3 regions of the Peribacillus sp. R9-11 genome follow, and region 1 is predicted to be linked to each of the others. Evidence: riboswitches for the same ligand, from Rfam matches in the RefSeq annotation. Region 1 holds a riboswitch; each other region holds the start of a gene.
What was found. Region 1 has a riboswitch for S-adenosylmethionine ahead of RE409_RS12155 (Na+/H+ antiporter NhaC family protein). Riboswitches for the same ligand answer to the same signal wherever they lie in the genome.
Positions count from the first base shown of each region.

Region 1 (5,653 bases):
TTTTAATAATTTTTTTCTATCTCTAAAACTTGAAGTTCGTTTAAAATATATATAGAAGTTACGTCCTATGTCAAAATTCAGTTTGACGAGTTAATTCTTATTTCACTAAAGAAGTATTGAGTTGAAGAAGGCGATTTAATTAAAATAACGAAAATGATGTATTAGAGGTGATTAAATTTAACAAAGTTTTTGTCTTAGATGGTGAAAATTTTTCGGACTTTAATGGACTCTGTAACGAGTTTTCGAATGTAGTTCTCTCTGGAAAATACAAGTGGAATGGAAGTCTCGATGCATTTAATGATATTTTATTTGGTGGTTTCGGTGATATAGAAGTTGAAGAAGAATATACAATTTTTTGGAGAAATTCTGTCAAATCTAAAATCGATTTAGTGTACGGAGAAACAATAACCATACTGAATGAGATGTTGAAAAATTGCCATCCAAGTAATGAAGAAAAAGTAATTAAAGAAATAAGGGATGCAAAAATGAACATTGGTTCAACTATATTTAATTGGGTAGAAGAAATTATCCTTGATAATAAAAATATAACGTTGATTTTGGAGTAATCCTTAATCAAGTAAAGGGTAGCGTTAGTTGAATTAAAAAGGGAACTTAATATGTATCAAGAGTTCCCTTTCTTAATGTATACATATCAACATTTAGATTTAACATCGCCTATACAAAAAAAGCTTATAGACTTGTCCCAAAAAAAGGGACTTTTCTACAAGCTGAAATGCCTTAATTTATCTTTAACTTTCGATTGCTCTTACTCTCATCCACATTATCGGATGGATCACCCCAACATTCCACATTCTTCAAACCTTTAATATTGTTTACATGGAAAACTGGGTTTTTTCCACTCTTCTTTTGTTTTTGATAATCGGCTAGTGCAGCAAATGCAATTTTTCCAAGTAAGGCTATGGCGATTAAGTTGATAATGGCCATTAACCCCATCAGCAAGTCAGCTAGACCCCATACAAACTTGAGTGAAGCAAGCGAACCGAAAATCACCATCCCAACGACTGCGATACGATATAAGTTTAACCAAACTTTATTTTCATTAATAAAGCCAATGTTCGACTCTCCATAATAGTAGTTACCAACTATGGAACTAAAGGCGAATAACAGTACGATAATGGCAAGGAAAATGCCAGCCCAAGATCCTAATGCCGTACCAAGTGCATTTTGGGTAAGGACTATACCATCTGTTTCCTTCGATGTATACAGGCCTGAGAACAAAATGATGAAGGCGGTCGAACTACAAATGACAAGCGTATCCACAAATACACCAAGAGACTGAATGAGCCCTTGTTTTACGGGATGACTGACATCTGCTGTCGCACCTGCATTAGGGGCACTACCCATCCCGGCTTCATTAGAAAATAGACCTCTCTTGATTCCTTGCATCATGGCAGCGCCTAGTGCTCCGCCAGCAACTTCCCTTAATCCATCAAAAGCACTTTCAAAGATTAAAACAAAAACACCAGGTAACTCGGTAATATTCATGATAATGATAATCAATGCTACTATCACATATGCTCCTGCCATAATCGGTACGATGACTTCAGATACTTTTGCAATCATTTTAATGCCTCCAAAAATGATGACAGCCGTAACAAGAGCAAGGATGATTGCCGTAACCCACTTATCGATCCCAAACGATTCATTGAACGCACTTGTGATCGTGTTGGCTTGTACAGAGTTGAAAGCAAGCCCAAATGTAAGCGAAATCAATACAGCAAACGTGATACCCATCCAACGGGCATTCAATGCTTTTTCCATATAATAAGCAGGGCCACCTCGGAATGTATCGCCATCCTTGACCTTATAAATTTGTGCAAGTGTACTTTCAATGAAGGCAGAGGCAGACCCGATAAGTGCTATTAACCACATCCAGAAAACGGCTCCTGGACCACCCATTGTGATGGCTATGGCAACACCTGCAAGGTTACCTGTTCCAACCCGTGAAGCAGTACTGATGCAAAAAGCCTGAAACGATGTCACACCTTTTTTATCCGCTGTGGCACCTTCTCCCAAAAGCCTGAACATTTCCCCTACCATTCTGAATTGGACAAACTTCGTACGAACGGAAAAATAAAGACCCAATCCAATCAGCATAATAATCAGTATTTTTGACCACAGTAAATCATTTGTTCCACTAATAAAACTTCCTAACATCTCCATTAAAAACAAACCACCTCTAATTATTAACTTATATATGATAGCAATTGACAACCATTGTTTATTTCCCCATTCTCTCGGTAAGATAAACGATAGAAGTCCATAGTAAAAAAGGGAGATTCAAGAATGAATCCCCAATACAATAATCTATTATATCCTACCATTCAATTTATTTCATTCATAAATTTGAGGAATGAATCGGGAAACTCCCATCGAGAATAAGAATGATATAATATTCTGTATCATTTCTAAATATAAATAATTATTCTCCCACGATTTCTGATACTTTCAATTGAACCCTTCTAAGATCAAAATTGTAAAGAGTTCTATGAATAAAAGCTAAATATATATTTATTAAAATGGACGCATATAAAAAAACACCCTAGATCTAAAGATTCAGGGTGTTTTTCTGTTTAATTCACTTTTTCAAGAAGTATGTTTCTTCTCTTCGCTCCCTGAAAATCGCGGAAAACCAATCAAAATGGCTATGACTCCACAAATCCCAATTAATACTGGGTAAAAAGAATAGGGTAAAATACTTACAGGTGAAATTTGTGCTACCCCCGCCGCAACAAGCAGTTGTGCCCCATATGGAATTAACCCTTGAATACAACAAGCAAAAACGTCAAGCAAGCTCGCCGATTTACGGGGATCGATGCCATACTTTTCCGCAATATTTTTGGCTAGCGGACCGGCAATGATAATAGAAATCGTGTTATTTGCCGTAGATAGATTTGTCAAACCGACTAAACCGGCAATGCTGAATTCAGCACCTTTTCTTGATTTGCTATTACGGGTCACGACGTGGAGAAGATAATCGATGCCGCCGTTATGTTTGATGACTGACACCATACCAGCAATTAAAATGGCAAGAAAAGAGATCTCATACATTCCCGCCATTCCATCCCCCATTTTTTGAATGACGCCCATCAGTTGATAACTACCATCCGCTAACCCGATAATTCCGGCAAACACAATACCGATGGAGAGGACAAGGAACACATTGACTCCAGCTAATGCAGTGATCAAAACGCAAATATAAGGTAGAATCTTCACCCAATTATAGGAATGTTGAGAGATAGCTGCTTGTTCACCCATTGTTAAAAAGCCAAGGATGACACATGTGATGATGGCCGCAGGTAAAACAATGAAAAAATTCACTTTAAACTTATCCTTCATTTTCGTTCCCTGCGTTCGAACAGCTGCGATTGTCGTATCTGAAATGAAAGATAGGTTGTCACCAAACATCGCACCACCGATAACGGCGGCCATTGAAAGGGCAAGCGAAATATCGGTTTGTTCACTAATTCCTACACCTATAGGTGCTAGCGCTACGATTGTTCCCATGCTTGTCCCCATAGATAGAGAAATAAAACAAGCGATAATGAAAATACCTACCATTAATAGATTTTGCGGAAATACCGATAACGCAAGATTCACCGTTGATTCTACCGCACCCATTCCATTCGCCACTTCTGAAAAAGCACCGGCCAAAAGGAAAATGATAACCATTAACATAATATTGGAGTCCCCGGCACCTTTACAAAAGATTTCAACTTTTTGATTGAAAGACTCTTTTCGATTCATTGCCAATGCAGCCGCTGATGCAATCGCAATCGCCACAATCACCGGAAATGAATAAAAATCTCTTGTAATAACCCCGGAACCTATAAATAAAATTAAAAAAACGACAAATGGGACTAAAGCCCAAGGATTCCCTTTATTGTTTGTACTCATGATGAACACCTCTTTTTATTTTTCCCATGACAAATATGTCATAGCCCTTATTCATTGAACTAATTCGGTAAAAAATTCTAGTAAGATCCAACATTTCTTTCATATTATTGTAAGCATGACTCCAAAAGCATAATAGCCAATACGAAGCTAAAGCTAAACCATCGAACGTGAAAAAAGACCTCTTCTATTAAACAATAAGAAGAGGTCTTTTAATCTATAAAAAACACCCTCCTCATCTTTCAGACGTATTCGCCTGCTGGATTTGGCACAGCACTCCTATTAAGTCTGCTGCCGAGACATCTTCGGGCCAGTCCCTCCGTCTCTCTTGATAAGAAGATCCAAATTACGTAATGATATTATCAAATGTTCCGATGTCTACGAGTAAAGAATCAGGCAGGTTAACAAGTGCACTGCATTGTTCGATTGCTAAGTTGTCTTTTTGCAGTCCTAGCTTTTCATCCATTCACTCTAGGAAAGTGACATCGATACCCGCATCGAAAAGCAAATATAAGAGTACAGTATTTTATGTATTTCCGCAAGGTGTAGCCTAAAGTATTTTATAAAGAGGTTTTTTTCAAATGAGTAAAGAGGAACTTATGAATGATGATAAAGTACTTCACCTTTAATTGAAAAGAGAAAAACAAAAAGAGGTCCTAGGACCTCTCAGCAAATTTGGTGTATTAACTTAGGTGAATTATTTTTAGGTGAGTTCACATCATTCGATACCTCAAAAGCTTCCATCTGTTCAGTATCAAATGATTTTAAGTATTGCTGTAGATATGCAGTATCATTAATTGAAGGATCCAGCCAAGTCTTTTCATCTTCAGGTTTAAGTATAACTGGCATGCGATCATGAATACTAGTCATTAGCTCATTCGGAGTAGTGGTAATAACTGAGCAGGAATATATCGTGATACCTTCAGGTGATTTCCATGATTCCCAGAGACCAGCCATTCCAAATGGGGCATTACTCTTAAGTTTTATTCGCATAGGTATTTTACGTTCTGGTGTCTTCTTCCACTCATAAAAAGAGTCGGCAAGTATCAAACACCGTTTCTTCTTATACGAATTCTTAAAACTTGTTTTCTCAGCAATGGTCTCCGCTCGGGCATTAATCATCTTGTAGCCCATTTTCTCATCTTTTGCCCAGTAAGGTATGAGTCCCCAACGAAGATATCCAAGTCGATTCCTAGATCCGTCATTAATAACGGATAAGACAGAGTGAGAAGGTGCTATGTTGTAGCTGAATTGGTACTCGGCATTAAATGGCGCTTGAATATCAAACCTGTCAATTATTTCTTCAATGTCTGTGAAAAGGGTGAAACGCCCGCACATAATATCGCCTACTGTTTTAAGATTTATTATGATTGTAACAAATGGAGAGTTCAGTAACAAATTAGCGTTCTAAAATCCTAATGTCAGTAAAAGGTTGATTAAATAATTCGCTAGTAATCAATAGTGTGCCAACGACTTCTCTTTCATCTTCAGCTTTAATAATTTCTGACAGAATTACTGTGCTGCCATTCTTAACTGTAACATTATATTCATTCAAAGTTTCACCCCCTGATATGGCTTGATAATTGTTATTATAAACCAAAAACACACTTGTAAAAACTAAAGAGCACCGTCATCAATTAACTAAACGCAAGGAGAAAAGCATTGAAAACATACGTTCAATTATGCAATTTTTTTAATCTAGTGATAAAGTGAAGAGTTAATTTCATCTCGTAGGATC
Region 1 is NZ_CP133763.1:2,499,924-2,505,576, reverse strand. Features, by position in the region: gene RE409_RS12165 (barstar family protein) at 168-566, shown strand; gene RE409_RS12160 (alanine/glycine:cation symporter family protein) at 739-2,184, opposite strand; gene RE409_RS12155 (Na+/H+ antiporter NhaC family protein) at 2,608-3,918, opposite strand; SAM riboswitch class I at 4,148-4,253, opposite strand; gene RE409_RS12150 (SOS response-associated peptidase) at 4,582-5,253, opposite strand; gene RE409_RS12145 (hypothetical protein) at 5,315-5,470, opposite strand.

Region 2 (5,653 bases), 970 kb from region 1:
TGTCCGATATGAACTCCGTCTGCTCCAACAGCAAGTGCTATATCTACCCGGTCATTAATGATCAGCGGAATAGAAAGTTCGTGTAGTAACTGTTTTAATGCAGAAGCTTTTTTATAAAAGGAGAGGGAGGAATTGTTTTTCTCTCTAAGTTGTACGATCGAGACTCCTCCAGAAACCGCCTCTGCTATGATTTTGGTCAAATCTTCTATTGCTATGGACTCTTCTGTCACTAAATATAGGCTTAAATCAATTTGAGACTTCTTCATATAATTTCACCTCATTTATCCAAATTTCCTTATCTATTCTTGATATCGCATCGATTAATCGCACACGAAACGTTCCAGTTCCTTCATCTTTTTGAAGTTTTGCAGCAGCAAGTTCCCCGGAAATGCTCATTGTTGAGATCCCGGCAACTGCCGCAGCATAGAAATTGTCTGTGACTCCGGAAAAAGTTCCGATAAGAGCAGTAGCCATACAGCCAGTACCTGTAACACTCGTTAATAGAGGATTACCATTATCGATAATGGACGTATTTTTACCATCGCTAACAGCATCTTTGGCGCCACTCACTACGACGACACAATGCAATTTATTAGCCGCACGTGCTGCCAGTTCTGCATTGCTAATCGCAAGTTCACCTGAATCCACTCCACGTGTAACGATATCCCCACCCATTAACCGATGGATTTCACTCGCATTTCCGCGGATGATTTGGAAGGTAACTTTCTTCAGGAGCTCTGCCACTTGTTCTGTACGATAGGAAGTTGCACCAACTCCCACTGGGTCCAAAATAACTGGGATATTAAGGGAATTCGCTGTCTTACCGGCAATCTCCATTGCTTCCAAGGCTTTATCATCAATCGTACCGAAGTTCAGGACCAGAGCATCAGCCAATTTGACCATCTCCTCGACTTCTCTTGGGCTAGATGTCATAACAGGTGAACCACCGATGGCAAGAGTGGCATTGGCACAGTCATTGACCGTAACAAAGTTAGTGATTTGGTGAACGAGCGGTTTACTTTCTCTGACCTGAAAGAATAAGTCTGAAACGGAAACAATCATATTAAATCACTCCTTTCTTCTTTTGAAAATGAATAAAAATGATGGACGGGTCCGTGCCCCTTACCGAGTGAAAAGCTATTTCGTATGGCTTCAGAAATATATGTCTTGGCTTGTTCAATGGATTGTCTTAAAGGTAGTCCGTTTGCCAGATTGGATGTAATGGCGGATGACAGAGTACAGCCTGTCCCATGGGTGTTTTTTGTATGAATGCGTTCTCCTTTAATCCAGAAAAAGTCAGTTCCGTCATAAAAAAGATCATTTGGATTCCCTGCTGAATGGCCTCCTTTAAGTAAAACCGCTTTTGCCCCAAGTTCTTTAATTGATATACAAGCCTCGTAAAAATCTTGCTTCGTTCGAATCGACAAGCCAGTAAGGACTTCGGCTTCGGGTACATTCGGTGTTACAAGTGTTGCAAGCGGCAGTAATTCTGTTTTTAAAGCAGAGACAGCTTTTTCATCGAGCAAATGATGGCCGCTTTTGGAAATCATGACAGGATCAAGGATAACGATTGCGGGTAAGAAGGTATTTAGAGACGCGGCGACTGTTTCAACTATTTCTTTTGATCCAAGCATACCTATTTTTACTGCATCGACGTGTATATCTTCAAAAATAGCTGCAATTTGATCCGTTATGATACCTGTATCTATAGCTTGTACTGAACGTACCTCCATTGTATTTTGTGCCGTTACAGCTGTAATGACAGACATTCCAAAAACCCCATGTGCAGAAAATGTTTTTAAATCAGCTTGTATTCCAGCACCGCCCCCTGAGTCAGAGCCTGCGATGGTTAACGCTGTTTTCATAAAAAAACCCCTTCATATAATTATTTTTTAAAAGTATTTTCAGTAAAATGAAAGCTAAAATGGCACCTGCGAATGAACTAAGCATAAAAGCTGGTAAAAAACCAAAAATAGCTGCTTTTTCTCCCAATAGGAGGACAGCAAGGGGATAACAAGCTAGGGATCCAAGAATGCCGGTCCCTATCACTTCCCCTAAACAAGCGAATTTCAAGCTTTGTGTTTTTCGATAAAGGACGGCAGCCAATAGTGCACCGATCATGCTGCCCGGAAAGGCGAAAATTGAACCTGTACCAGACATGTTTCTAATGATGGAAACTAAAAAAGCTTGTGTTACCGCATAAGCCGGTCCCAATAAAACGGCTGTCATGACATTTGCCAGATGCTGAATCGGAAAGATTTTTGCAAATCCGGCCGGGATGAAAATGAATGAACTAGTTATGGTAGTAATGGCCGTGATCATGGCAGTCAACGTCATTTTCTTGATTGGATTCATCATCATGACAACATCCTACAGTGGCCAATCCTGCTCATTTTGAACCATATCCCAGAATAAATATTCATAACGGGAAGTCACCAAAAAATGCTTCTCTAATCTAAGAAGTTCCTTTTCAGGCATGCCTTCTGTTAACTCTTCCAACAAAGCAATCAGCCATTTGTGTGCTTTACCGAATTCAGGAGACGAATATGATTTAATCCAATCAGCATAGCGATTGTTTTCTAATGCTTCACCATTTTGTTCTTTTAATAGCAAGCCGATCTCATAATAATCCCAAGCGCATGGAAGGAGGCAGGCAATCAGGTCGGCCAAAGTCCCATTTTGGGCTGCATTTAGCATGTAACCCGTATAAGCTAGAGTGGTTGGAGTAGGTTCTGTATTTTCCAATTCGATTGAGCTGATTCCGAATTCCAAAGCATAATGTCGATGGATATCCATTTCTACTTGAAGGGTTTCATTCAAAATACTTGCAAACTTAGCCATGGTTTCGAGATTATGAGCTTTGATGACTCCTAACGCAAAGAGTTTGGAATAATCCATAAGATAGATATAGTCCTGCTTTAGGTAATAGGCAAATTTCTTTTCTGAAAGCGTCCCATCTCCAATCGCCTGAACAAAGGGATGTGTATGGTTCCTTTTCCAGATTCCTTTTGCCCGTTCATGAAGTCTATCACTGAAGGTTTCTAATTTTGTATTCTCCATGGTACATCCTCCTTGAAATTTAAAATTTACTAAAATTGTAAAGTATGCATACACTATCTGATAAACAAAAAAACCGCTCTCTGAAAGAAAGCGGCTGTTACCGAGGAAGAAGCAAATTCCTTCTTACAGCCTGCTTCCCTCCGCTGGTATGACCAGATCAGGTGCAAAGGGTTTGATTCTCAGCAAAAGTGCTCCCCTAGCAGTCTAATTATTCACCTTTTCCATCTGAAAAAAAAACCGCTCCTGAAATACGGAGCGGGGCAGATGGATAAAGTCATGTGTTTAAAGACGATATCATCCACTTCCCTCCGCCGGTATGATCCGGTTCAGGTTCAAAGGGTCCGGAACAAATTCCATCTCAGTCTTAAAAAGACTCCCCTAGTGGTGTGAATGTATGTAATTACTGACATCATATCAGAAAGCCAGGAAATTGCAACCCAATTTGAATGGGGTCTATAGAGAATACCTATCAAAAAAAGGGAGAACCATGTGATTGACTTTTGAAGAATATTGGGATAAAATCATGTCTACATCATTTATATATTGAATTCTTATCCAGAGAGGTGGAGGGACTTGGCCCAAAGAAACCTCGGCAGCAGACCCATTTTGGGAACTGTGCTACATCCAACAAGCATACGCTTGGAAGATAAGAAGAGCCGAACGGACTACTGTAAGCCTCTTCTTGAATTAGAAGAGGCTTTTATTTTTGTGAAATAACGTTTAGTGACATAATAGAAAAGATATAATTTGGTGAAAATGATACCTGTTACTACAATTTAGCTCATATGAAGGCGGGCTGATGAAGACAAGGAAAGGAGCCATTTACATGGCAGAATTATTTAAGAGAATTGAACAGAGGAAGGCATTGCTGATTGAAGAGTTATTAGCGAATGGAGTTTATAAAACCTCTGATGAAAGACATCTTTATGATGTTCCTTTAAAAGTGCTTGAAGATGAATATAAGATTGTTATAAATAGACCTAATATCGAGTCTCCTTCAGAGTGGATGACATAGTAAGAGTTCTTAAAATACTTTACTATCTTAAAATATTATTTAATCTGATGAATATTATTAAAGCATTCGCAGTGTACATGAGTGAATGCTTTTTTATATTTGTCAAGAATATAAAATGTCACAAAAAAGACACAAACAGGGAATAGAATAGGCTTTTTGTCACATTTACCTTGTGGAATAACACATTTTAATTTCCATATATGGTTGATTTTAACTACTTATTTCTTTATCATAAAAGATGTAAGAAAATTGAATAAATAGGAAGTGACTATAGATGCCCCCACAGATAACCGTAGAAAGAATAGAAGAAAAGAGACGGGAAATGATTAAATTGGCAGCTGATTATGGTTTTACAAGCCTTCTAACTGTTCAAGCAAGTCAAGAATTGGATTCGCTGTTAAATGCTATAACAAATAAATGAAAATCACAATATTTTTTGCTTAAGAAAGTTTATAGTGATTTTTAAATTTCGTCAGTGACTTTAAAATAGATTTCTTCATTGAAACTAAAAAAGGCTACTGCTGAATGAAGGCAATAGCTTTTAAATAATGAAATTCAAATATTAACACGCTTACCAAGGATTACTAAATCCCGTTCAATACCATCTAGCTCGGCAACTTGAGGTAAATGCGCCCATTCTTCAAAACCAAATTTAGAAAACAGTCTTATGCTCGGTGTATTGTGAGCAAATATGAAACCAAGTAGTGTCTTAACTCCTAATTTTGGACTCACTTCAATTGCCTTTTGAATCGAAATTTGTCCAATTCCTTTTCCCCGGAAATAATCATCAATATATATGCTGATCTCGGCAGTGGAATCATAGGCTGGCCTACCATAGAAAGATTGAAAACTCATCCATCCAGCAGTTTTTCCTTCGAATGTAATAATATAAAGCGGTCGTTTTTCTGAATGATGTTCCTCAAACCATTTAAGCCTCGATTGCACTGAAACAGGTTCTGTATCTGCAGTGACCATCCTTGAAGCAATAGTCGAATTATATATTTCGACTACTCTTGGTAAATCTGTTAGTTCTGCATCCCTAAAATCTATATACTGATCCATCATTTTAACTCCTATCCTTACTATGTATACAATCTCCAGAAACATGGGATTCCCACCCTATTTATGAATAAAAGGAGGTTGACGAAAATCCGTTCCATTGAATGCTTTTATTGTATCATACACTTTTTACAGTTTATCTGACAATTCATTTTTTTGCATGTTAAGTATGTTCATTTTTGGGGTAATTACAAGATAAAATACTTCATAGTAAATACATTACATAAGGAGAAACAAATGAAAAAAATAGTAGGTTTATTTGTAATTGTACTAGTTATTTGTTTTGCTGCATATAAGTTTCAGGCTTCAGAGTCGGAAGATGTGATGGCTTTTGGAGATTCGTTAACCTATGGAAAAGGTGATAAGGATGGGGAAGGTTATGTAGAAGGTCTGGAGGATGAATTGAATAACCCTGATTCTGAAAAAAAGGTCCGTTTTTGGAATTACGGTATTAAAGGCCAGGAAACAGATGGTGTCATTGATCAGCTTGAAGATAATCAAATTAACACGAAATTGGAC
Region 2 is NZ_CP133763.1:1,526,648-1,532,300, forward strand. Features, by position in the region: gene thiE (thiamine phosphate synthase) at 1-266, opposite strand, end outside; gene thiM (hydroxyethylthiazole kinase) at 247-1,062, opposite strand; gene thiD (bifunctional hydroxymethylpyrimidine kinase/phosphomethylpyrimidine kinase) at 1,059-1,865, opposite strand; gene thiW (energy coupling factor transporter S component ThiW) at 1,834-2,355, opposite strand; gene tenA (thiaminase II) at 2,371-3,060, opposite strand; TPP riboswitch at 3,179-3,268, opposite strand; TPP riboswitch at 3,347-3,450, opposite strand; SAM riboswitch class I at 3,609-3,713, shown strand; gene RE409_RS07375 (Fur-regulated basic protein FbpA) at 3,860-4,075, shown strand; gene RE409_RS07380 (aspartyl-phosphate phosphatase Spo0E family protein) at 4,350-4,496, shown strand; gene RE409_RS07385 (GNAT family N-acetyltransferase) at 4,631-5,137, opposite strand; gene RE409_RS07390 (DUF459 domain-containing protein) at 5,372-5,653, shown strand, end outside.
Region 2: it holds a riboswitch for S-adenosylmethionine, as region 1 does, so the genes downstream of both, RE409_RS07375 (Fur-regulated basic protein FbpA) here and RE409_RS12155 (Na+/H+ antiporter NhaC family protein) in region 1, are expected to answer to the same signal.

Region 3 (5,653 bases), 1.2 Mb from region 1:
CCATACTGGGTATTACGCCAGATGGCCGGTTCATATTAAATATTTCCACGAAGTTCCTGTTCGCGTTCAATCGATTCAAACAATGCTTTAAAGTTTCCATCGCCAAAACCAAGTGCACCTTTACGCTGAATGACTTCGATAAACATAGTTGGACGGTCAACTAATGGTTTTGTGAAAATTTGGAGCAAGTACCCTTCATCATCACGGTCGACAAGGATATTAAGTTCTTGAAGTCGTTTCACATCTTCATCAATATCTCCTACACGATTGGCGAGGTCTGCGTAATAAGTGTCAGGAGTCTTTAAAAACTCAACACCATTTTCTTTTAGTGTGGCCACTGTGGTGATGATATCGTTTGTTAAAAGGGCAAGATGCTGAACACCTTGACCATTATAGTAATCTAGGAATTCTTGAATTTGAGATTTGCGTTTTCCTACAGCCGGTTCATTGATCGGGAACTTAATCCGTCCTGTCCCATTCATCATAACTTTTGACATTAGGGCTGAGTACTCGGTCGAAATGTTTTCATCATCAAAATGTTTCAGAACAGTAAAACCGAATACTTTTTCATAATAATTTGTCCATTCATCCATTACTTCCACATTACCAACAAGGTGGTCAATACCGATTAAGCCTGAAGGTTGAGCTCCAAAGTTGTCCTCACGAGCTTTAAAACCTGGCAGAAATCCACCTTTATAATCGATTGGCTCAACAAGCGTGTGAATCGTATCCCCATATGTGCCTAAGATTGCTTTTCTTACTTTGCCATTTTCATCTTCTTCCACCCATGGTTCTCGAAGAGCGATGCCACCGCGTTCAATAGCACCCGCATATGTTTTTTCTAGGTCTTTTACGAGAAGGGAGATATCTTTTACTCCTTCGCCATGAGTTTTAATAAACTCAGCCACATCTGTGCTGTCTGATAGAGTACCTGTTAAAATCAATCGGATGGTGCCCTGTGCCATAACGTAAGATACACGGTCACGGGAGCCTGTTTCTAGTCCTTTATATGCTATAAGCTTGAATCCGAAAGCGTTTGCGTAATAATAAGCAGCCTGCTTTGCGTTCCCAGTATAGATTTCTACGTAATGGACACTCTTAACCGGAAACAATTCCTCTTTCTTTGCTTTAGAAGATCCAACTGTTTTTTTAGTCATATTTACCGCTCCTTAATCGTTTTTTTTACATAAAAAAAGCTGAATTTTCTTAATTTTCCGCCTGTGATAGTTCACATCATAATACATAAAAATTTACCACGCAAATATGTGTTTTACCGCGGTTGACCATCATGGTAGCAACATTTTAACGCGATAAAACATATTTGCGTTTAGGTGTACTCTTGCACATTTTTTGTATATCTACTTAAAATGTTAGCAACTAAATAAAAGGGGAATTAGATATGAAAATTAGTGTAAAGTTCTGCCCTAGTAACTTTGAAGATGAGTTGGAAACTATTAAAGATAAATTAATGGAGTGTAGCGGTCTAGAGGTTATTGAGGATAGATGCTTGTTGTATTGCGGACAATGTTTAATGCAGCCGTTTGCAGTTGTAAATGGTGTAAACATTGTCGCAAACGATCCAGTTGAACTTCTCGAAAAAATTGAACAATATGTAGCTAGGCTTAAACAAGGAGACACTGTGTGAACAACGAGAAAATGAAATTAGTAATAATTGATTATCGCTTTTATTGACAACTATATCATTATATTGTGTTTTCCCCGAGAAACATGCGAACCTTCAGAGAGCATCCATCTATGATAAAATATATGTAAAACCCTACTACAAATGCTTATTAATTGCATTGATTGATATCTTCGCAAAGTATGACGGAAAAAATTCAAGGCCTGTTCCCAAAAAGGGAGCAGGCCTTGAATTTTATGGTTTGGTTTCTTATTTCATCCAATCTGGTTTTCCGAAGCCTGCAAACTTGCTATCGATTACTTCTTCAAACTTGTCTGATTCAACTACTGATTTAATATCCTTAGCAAATTGTGCATCTGCATCTTTTGTATTCACAGCAACAACATTACGATACATATCCGGCATGTTTTCTAAAACAAGGGCATCTTGAAGATCCATTTTTGCTGCAAGAGCGAAGTTACCTGGGACCGCTGATAGGTCAACGCTGTCTGTTGCACGCGGCAATTGAGCCGATTCTAATGGTTTGAATTGAATGTTTTTTGGGTTCTTTGTTACATCTTTTTCAGATACTTTTAAGGGATCGACATCTGGCTTGACTTCAATTAAATCTTCATCTACTAGGACTTTAAGTGCACGTGCAAGGTTAACTGGATCGTTCGGTAGGGCTAGTGATGTACCATCTTTAATGTCTTTCAACGATTTATATTTGTTCGAGTATATACCCATTGGTGCTGTCGGTACAATAACAAGGTCAGAAAGCTCTAAATCATTTTCTTTAGCGAAGTTATCCATATACACTTTGTGCTGGAAAAGATTGGCGTCGATTGAATTGTTACCAAGTGATTTATTTGGCTGGATATAGTCAGTGAATTCAACGATTTCTATTTTGTAGCCAAGATCTTCAAGGCCTGGCTTGATGGCCTCTTTTACCATATCCGCGTAAGGACCGGTAGTTGCTCCGATTTTCAATTCTTTTTTGTCTTCAGTTTTTGGGGAAGCATTATCGCTTCCGCAAGCTGCCAAGCCAAGGGCTAGTGCGCAAACAGATAATAAAGAAGCTATTTTTTTCATTGGAAATTCCTCCTGTAATATGTTGTATTAAATCATTGTTAAAATGACTGATTCTATCGTTTATTTACTAAGTATGAGGCCTTGTCACCAACCATTTGAATGATTTGTACAAGGCAGATTAACACGACGATTGTCGTGATCATGACTGTGTTGTCATAACGGTAATAGCCGTACCGAATGGCCAGGTCACCAATTCCTCCCCCACCGATTGTCCCAGCCATCGCTGAGTAACCGATAAGTGAAATGGTCGTTAACGTCAACCCTTGAATGATTCCCGGTTTTGCCTCAGGAAGAAGTACATCCTTAATGATCATCCATGGAGTGGCACCTACAGCAATTGCAGCTTCAATCACACCTTTATCTATTTCGCGTAATGCCGATTCAACGATTCTTGCAAAAAAAGGTATCGCGGATACAGATAAGGAAACAGAAGCCGCTCTTGGCCCTATCGTTGATCCAGTAAGCAAATCCGTTAAAGGAAGGAGGGCGACTAAGAGAATGATAAACGGGATTGAACGGACAATATTGACAGCGAAACCGAGAGATCGATTCACGACGTTATTTTCAAAGATTAAATTCTTGGTCGTTGTAAACAGCAATACTCCAAGTGGCAAACCAATTAGAAGGGCTACCGCAAGGGAGATTCCAACCATATAGATTGTTTCGAGAAAGGCTTTATTAAGGTCAGGTAAAATATTGACGACGGAATCAAACAGTGACATGTTTCAACACCTCCACAGAACTGGTCCGATTTGTTATATATTCCAGTGCCGATTGAACTTCAGCAGCCTCACCAATTAATTCAATGATTAAGATTCCTAATGGAACATCCTGAATATATTCAATTTTGCCGTGCAAGATATTTCCCTTTACTGAATACTTTTGTAGAGCATCGGAAAGAATCGATTCACCGGCGGTGGGCCCTTCAAATTGAATTTGAATAATCGTTCCTTTGCTTTCCTCAATTAAGTGTGAGGGAAGCTCAAAATCCAATACACTGCTGATGAATTGCTTCGTCAACTGCTGCTTTGGTTGTGAAAATATCTCATAAACAGATCCTTCTTCGATAATCCTGCCATCCTGCATGACAGCGACTCGATGGCATAGTTCTTTGACTACTTCCATTTCATGGGTAATCAATACTATAGTGATACCAAGTTCCCGACTAATCTTTTTTAATAACTGTAAAATCGCTTTTGTTGTTGTTGGATCAAGGGCAGAAGTCGCTTCATCACATAATAGTACAGTAGGGTTATTGGCTAAGGCTCGCGCTATGCCGACCCGTTGCTTTTGACCTCCGCTGAGCTGGGCCGGATAGACATCCTTTTTATCACTAAGCCCAACTATGTCCAGCAGTTCTAGAACGCGACTTTTGATGACGCCCTTTGATTTGTGTGCGGCTTTCAAGGCGAAAGCAACATTTTCAAAAACGGTTTTGGAACTGACTAAGGAAAAGTGCTGAAATATCATACCGATTTTTTGTCGTTGTTTTCGAAGCTCTTTGCCTGATAAAGACGTTAAGTCAATCCCGTCAATAATGATTTTTCCTTTTGTCGGACGTTCAAGCAAATTTAAGCAGCGTATTAATGAGCTTTTTCCGGCTCCGCTGTAGCCAACAATCCCATAAACTTCACCAGTCTGAATTGTCAAAGATACGTTATCCACTCCGACAACTCGGGTATTTTTCGATATGTATTCCTTTCGGACTGATCGGATTTCAATCATGAGCCTTCCCCCTTAAACATAAAAAACTGCCTCTATCATTCAGAAAGAGGCAGCGAAATTATTTCGTCTTATCTTTCAGAATGTAATCATTCTGCAGGAAGTAGCACCGTTCCCGATTGGGGCGGTTGCCGGACATCACAGGGCCTGTTCCCTCAGTCACTCTTGATAAGTAAATTATTATTTTGGAATATTACAAGTTTTCTAATATAATCTATATTATTTGTAAATTCACATATTGTCAATCGTTTCTGTAATTTTAGAATAACTTTCTGGTGATTTAATTAATTTTTTTATGGTAAATCTAGAATTGGATAATCATACCTTTTGGAATCGGGGTATTGTCACCATTGATCGTTAATGGTCGTAAAGCCATACTTTTTCATGATTTTTGTAAGATAAGCTTCGTTCTTTTTAGCAGCTTGTCGATTTTTTTTAATAATTACGTGAATTTTTTGTCAGGAAAGTATTGTTTCAAAGTCTGTATCATGAATGCTTTAGCTTTTTTATCAACCACGGTAATATTGATAGTTACTCAGCGTTAATGATTAGCCGTGAATTTTTTTATCGCCCAAACTTAAATACGGAGTACCCTTTCTTAACAACTTCCTTTTAACCGAAGCCAGATTTTTGCTGTTTCTTTTCTTAGTTGCATAATAGAATACCTTAAATCAATGACAATGGTTTCAAAAAGTGCCTTGATTCTACCGGAAAATATACTACGGGTCTTTGCTAGGAAAATACTATTTGCTTGTCAAAAGTATGGAGGGATATTACATTTATTGTAATGAACAAGGGGTATTTTTATACAATTGATGAGGAGGGAAGCCATGCTAGAGATTAAGACGATAAATGATGTGGTTTGTGTACAAGGGACCCCTGAAGGAATAAAGTCGGGGATGAGTGTATATGTTTTTTTAACAGACGGCCTATTGATTGATACGGGAGCCCAAATTTTATTGGAAGAACTTATCCCTTTCTATGAATCAGCCAACTTCGATTTAGTGGCGCTAACGCATTATCATGAGGACCATACTGGCGGTGCTTCCTGGATACAGGAACATAGAAAAGTTCCAATTTATATTCATCCGGTGTCGATTGATGTATGTGCGAAGGATGCTGAATATCCTGATTATCGCAAAACTTTTTGGGGAAGGAGAGATGGCTTCAAAGCTGAGCCGCTGGGGAGGGCTGTTCATTCCCGTACCCAAACGTGGG
Region 3 is NZ_CP133763.1:1,285,232-1,290,884, forward strand. Features, by position in the region: gene hppD (4-hydroxyphenylpyruvate dioxygenase) at 36-1,157, opposite strand; gene RE409_RS06160 (DUF1450 domain-containing protein) at 1,400-1,645, shown strand; gene RE409_RS06165 (MetQ/NlpA family ABC transporter substrate-binding protein) at 1,892-2,713, opposite strand; gene RE409_RS06170 (methionine ABC transporter permease) at 2,767-3,435, opposite strand; gene RE409_RS06175 (methionine ABC transporter ATP-binding protein) at 3,422-4,438, opposite strand; SAM riboswitch class I at 4,504-4,610, opposite strand; gene RE409_RS06180 (MBL fold metallo-hydrolase) at 5,266-5,653, shown strand, end outside.
Region 3: it holds a riboswitch for S-adenosylmethionine, as region 1 does, so the genes downstream of both, RE409_RS06175 (methionine ABC transporter ATP-binding protein) here and RE409_RS12155 (Na+/H+ antiporter NhaC family protein) in region 1, are expected to answer to the same signal.